2 regions of the Vitreimonas sp. genome follow, and region 1 is predicted to be linked to the other one. Evidence: predicted binding sites of a transcription regulator. Region 1 holds the regulator's gene; the other holds the start of a gene.

Evidence for each region. The regulator HrcA, encoded in region 1, represses chaperone genes, less so after heat shock. The targets are predictions, from matches to a motif close to GTTAGCANTCNNCNNNGNNGANTGCTAAC.
Region 2: groES (co-chaperone GroES) is a predicted target of HrcA. The motif match lies at 898-926, and genes of this name have one in related genera.

What each region holds. Positions count from the first base shown of each region.
Region 1 is NZ_DASVYD010000002.1:10,486-12,883, forward strand. It holds gene VF769_RS00080 (nucleotide exchange factor GrpE) at 15-575, opposite strand; gene hrcA (heat-inducible transcriptional repressor HrcA) at 588-1,667, opposite strand; gene VF769_RS00090 (hypothetical protein) at 1,758-2,398, shown strand, end outside.
Region 2 is NZ_DASVYD010000020.1:8,924-11,321, forward strand. It holds gene groL (chaperonin GroEL) at 1-406, opposite strand, end outside; gene groES (co-chaperone GroES) at 528-869, opposite strand; gene VF769_RS04285 (hypothetical protein) at 1,027-1,194, shown strand; gene VF769_RS04290 (hypothetical protein) at 1,255-2,398, opposite strand, start outside.

The DNA of each region.
Region 1 (2,398 bases):
GCGCCGCGCATAGCTCAGACCTTAATATCGACGGTTCCACTTGGCGCTTGCGCGCCGTTCGCGGGTCCGCTTGAGACCAGGACCATCGCCGCGCGCAAGGTGCGCTCGCCCAACACGAAGCCCGGCTGCATCACCTCGGCCACCGCCCCCGAGGGATAGTCCGAGGGCGCTTGCGCCACCGCTTGGTGGACGTTGGGGTCAAACGTCTCACCCTTTTCGCCGACGCGCTTCAAGCCGTGTTTGGCGAAGGCGTCGAGCATGGTGCGCTCGGTGAGTTCGAGGCCGGTGATGAGATTGCGCACGCTGACGTCCATGCTGTCGCGCGGCGCCGCGAGCAGTGCGCGTGACAAGGTGTCCGCGATCGGCAGCAAATCGCCGGCGAAGCGGTCGATGGCGTAGATGCGCGCTTCGGCGACTTGGCGTTCGGCGCGGCGGCGGGTGTTCTCGGCGTCGGCCAAGGCGCGCAGCATGTCGTCGCGCGCTTTGGCGAGCTCGGCCTGCAGCGTTGCGATGTCGGGCGTTTGCGATTCAGACGCTTCGGCTTGTTGTTGCTCTGCGTTGCTTTCGTCCGTCATTCCATTCCTCGTTCACCGTTCCGATCCGCGGGCGTCGAGCAATCTGCCGACGACGCGGGCCGTGTAGTCCACCACCGGGATCACCCGGGCGTAATTCAGTCGGGTCGGGCCGATGACGCCGAGAGCGCCGACGACCCGCCGCTCGGCGTTCATATAGGGCGCGACGATCAAACTCGACCCCGACAATGAAAACAGCGGGTTCTCGGAGCCAATAAAGACACGCACGGCCTCGCCAGCCTTGGCGAGGTCGAGCACTTGGATCAATTCGCGGGTCTTTTCCAGGTCGTCGAACAGCCGGCGCGCACGTTCGAGGTCGGCGATGGCCTGCTGATCCTGAAGCAGATTGCCGCGCCCGCGCACGATGAGCGAGCGGCCCATGGTCGGGTCTTCGCCGGACCATTCGACCAAGCCTTTCTCGACCAGCTTGGCCGCGGCCTGATCCAAGGCCGCGCGATCGCGGGCGATCGCTTCGGTGGCCTCGGTGCGCGCTTCGCTCAAGGTTTTGCCTTTGAAACGCGCGTTCAAATAATTCGCGGCTTCGACCAGCGCGCCGGAGGGGAGGTCGGGCGGCGTGTTGATGATGCGATTTTCGATTTGGTTGTCTTCGAACACGAGCACGAGCAAGGCTTGACCGGGGCCGATACCGACAATCTCGGCGTGGCGGACGGGCGCGTCGCGCTCCGGTGTGACGACAAGACCTGCGCCGCCGGCGAGACCCGACAACAATTCCGACGCCGCGCCAAGCAGGTCCTGAGGATTGGTGCCGGCCTGTGAAATGCGCGCGTCGATCTCGCGCTTCTCTTCGGGCGGCACGTCGCCGAGTTGGAGCAGGCTGTCGACGAAGAAGCGGAGGCCCGCCTGGGTCGGGCGGCGGCCGGCCATCGCGTGCGGCGCGTCGAGCAGGCCGAGCCCGGCGAGGTCGGCCATGGTATTGCGGATGGAAGCCGCGGAGAGGCCGACGCTGCCGAGCTTAGAGAGGGTGCGCGAGCCCACGGGTTCGCCGGTCGTCAGATAGGACTCGACGATCTCTCGGAAAATCTCCCGCGCCCGGGCGTCGAGCGAGGTGAGGTCGGGGGCAGGGGGCTGCGCCATCGCGCCTCTAGGTAGCGAACATGGGCGCTGGCGCAAGCCGGCGGCCCCGCGACTTGAAATCGCCGTCTTCCACCTAGAGGAACGCGGCCCATGCGATTGCGACTTTTCGGCTTTATCGCCGCCTTGAGCTTTGCCGCGCCGGCCCTGGCGCAGACCTCGTTCACGCTGGACGCCCGGAACGGCCCGCCCGTGGTGGAGGCGCAAATCAATGGTCGGGACGTGCGGCTGGAAGTCGACACGCGGGTGCCGGACATGCTGGCGGTATCGACGCCCAGCGCGGAACGGATTGGTCTGCGGCGGCTGCCGTTTGCGGCGGTGGCTGTCGGCATCGAAGGCGGCAGCACCATTCGCGGCCGGATCGCGCGCCCGCGCATCAGCTTTGGCGAACGCGCTTCGCGCGCGTTCGCGGGCGTGTTCCCGGCCCCCGCAAGCCATGTCGCCGAAGGGCTGATCGGGCCGGGGGCAATGCCCTACGACGTGATCACGATCACGCTTGACGCCGAGCCGGCGCAGGCGCGTGAGATTCGCTTTGCGCTGGAAGATGCGGACGTGTGGCGGGTGAGCACGCAAGTGGGCGGCGAGACGCTGCTGGTGACGTTTGACGTGACCAATCCAGCGAGTGTGTTCAATCGCTCGGCCGCGCGTTTGTTTGATCGCGCGGGCGCGATTCCAGCGGCTGGCGAATTGGCCGAGACGCCGATGGTGCTGGGCCTCACCACGATGATGCAGCC
Region 2 (2,398 bases), on a different contig from region 1:
TGGCGCGCTTCTTCAGGTCTTCGACGATGGCGGTGACGGCCTTGTCGATGCCGCGGCGCAGGTCCATCGGGTTACGGCCGGAGGCGACGGCCTTCATGCCTTCGCGCACGATGGCTTGGGCGAGAACCGTAGCGGTCGTGGTGCCGTCGCCGGCTTCGTCGTTGGTCTTCGAGGCAACTTCACGAATGAGCTGCGCGCCCATGTTCATGAACTTGTCTTCGAGTTCGATTTCCTTCGCGACCGAGACGCCGTCCTTGGTGGTGCGCGGGGCGCCGAAGGACTTTTCGATCACGACGTTGCGGCCCTTCGGGCCGAGCGTGACTTTCACCGCGTTGGCGAGAATGTCGACGCCTTGGAGCATGCGCTCACGCGCATCGGCGCCGAAATTGACGATCTTAGCAGCCATTTGAATTGCTTCCTTTGAATGTTGAAAAACGAATAGCGAATGGCGAGTAGCGAATAGAGGGCGATCGAGCGCGGGGCGCGCTATTCGCTCCTCACTATTCGCTATTCACCGCGAAGCGCGCTTAGGCGGCTTCCTTCTTCGCCTTCTTCGTTTCGATGACGCCGAGGATGTCGGACTCCTTCATGATGAGGAGTTCTTCGCCGTCCACCTTCACTTCCGTGCCCGACCACTTGCCGAACAGGATGCGGTCGCCGACTTTCACGTCGAGCTTGATGTACTCGCCGTCTTCATCGCGCGTGCCGGGGCCGACAGCGACGACTTCGCCTTCTTGCGGCTTCTCTTGAGCCGTTTCGGGGATGATGATCCCGCCGCGGGTCTTCTCTTCTTCTTTCACGCGCTTCACGAGCACGCGATCGTGCAGGGGACGAAAGCTGGCCACGTCCTGTACTCCCTTAAGTTGCATAGAGCCTGTTTGAGCCCGACGGCGTCGCGTTAGCACTCGCCGCCGTCGGTTGCTAACGGCGGCTAGGTAGGAGGGCCAAGCGGGTGGGTCAACACCCTACCGGGCCCGTTCAGCACGATTTTTGGCGCCCAAGCCCGGGATTGGGCGTTGGCCCCCCATGAGCCGCCCGCCGACCCACGATCCTGAGCCCGATCAGCCCGAACCGCCGGCTCGCCCGCCGGTCGAGCGCCCCGAGCCGCCGGTCGCCGACCCGCCGCCCGCCCCAAGTACGCCGCCTCCCGTCACGGCGGTATCGCTGCTCTGGGGTGAAGCTTGGCGCCCGTGAAAGAAAGAGCCGCCTCGCCTGGGCGAAGCGGCTCTCCGTCGTCCGTCCCTCTGTCGCGCGTCAGTAATACATCAGCGCGTCGAGAATGATGCCCGTCGCGACCGCGACCAGCAGGATGTCGCGATCGACCATCACGTAACGGCAGCCATAGGGCGCTGGCGGCAGGCGATAATAGAGGTCGTAGGGCACCGGCTCCCACCAGATGTAGTCCGGCAAGTATGAGCCCACGCGCCAAGGCCGATAGGGGCGCCGCCAGCCGTCATAGCCCCACCAGCCATAATTCCAGCCGAAATAATTGTGGACGATGATGGTGTAGCCGCGGTCGAAATAATGGCCGTGCCGCACATGGCGCCAGTCGCTGTAGCGCGGACGGTCGAAGTCGCGGTGCGTGTGGCGATAGGGGCGGTAGCGATTGTCGTCGCGACGCCCGTCGCGGCCCCAATCATTGTAAGCGAAGTCGCGGCGACGTTGATGCTCGCGCGTGTTGTCGCGGTCGCGACCGCGATCCTCGCGACCCCAGTCGCGATTACGGTCGTTATTGTTCCAGTCGCGATCGCCACGGCCGTCACGATCGCGGCCGTCACGATTCCAGTCCCGGCCATCGCCACGATTGCCGTCGCCTCGTCCATCGCGCCGGCCATTCCAATCGCCGCGATCGCCATCGCGCCGACCATCGCCATTCCATTGGCCGCGCCCGTCGGCGCGCGCGTCGCGTTGGCGGTTGTCCGCGACTACGGGCGGCGGGTTGCGTCCGCCGCGATCGCCGCCATTCCATTCGCCGCGCCGGCCGTCGCGTTGCGCGTCGCGCTGCTGACCATCGCGCTGGCGATTGGCCCATTCATTGACGCTTGGCTGCGTGGGGCGTGCGCTGTCACCGCGTTGACCGCGATCGCCCTGCCAGTGACCGCGACGGTCGCCGCCGCGCTCATTGCCGCCCAGTAGCGCTGGATTGTCGGGTGCGCGTTGCCGCGGGGCCGATTGCGGAGGCGCTTGGTTTTGGACGCCGTCGCTATTGCCGCGCCAATCGCGGCGGCCGCGATCGCCGTCATCGCTGCGGTGCTGATCACGTTGGCCGCGGCCGCCCTGGTCGCGGCCGCCATTGTCGTTATTTCGTTCGTGACGACCGCGATCGTCGTTGCGCTGTGCGTAGGCGGGTGCGGCCGCCCAGGCTGTCGCGCTCAAGGCGGCGACGGCCGCGATGAGG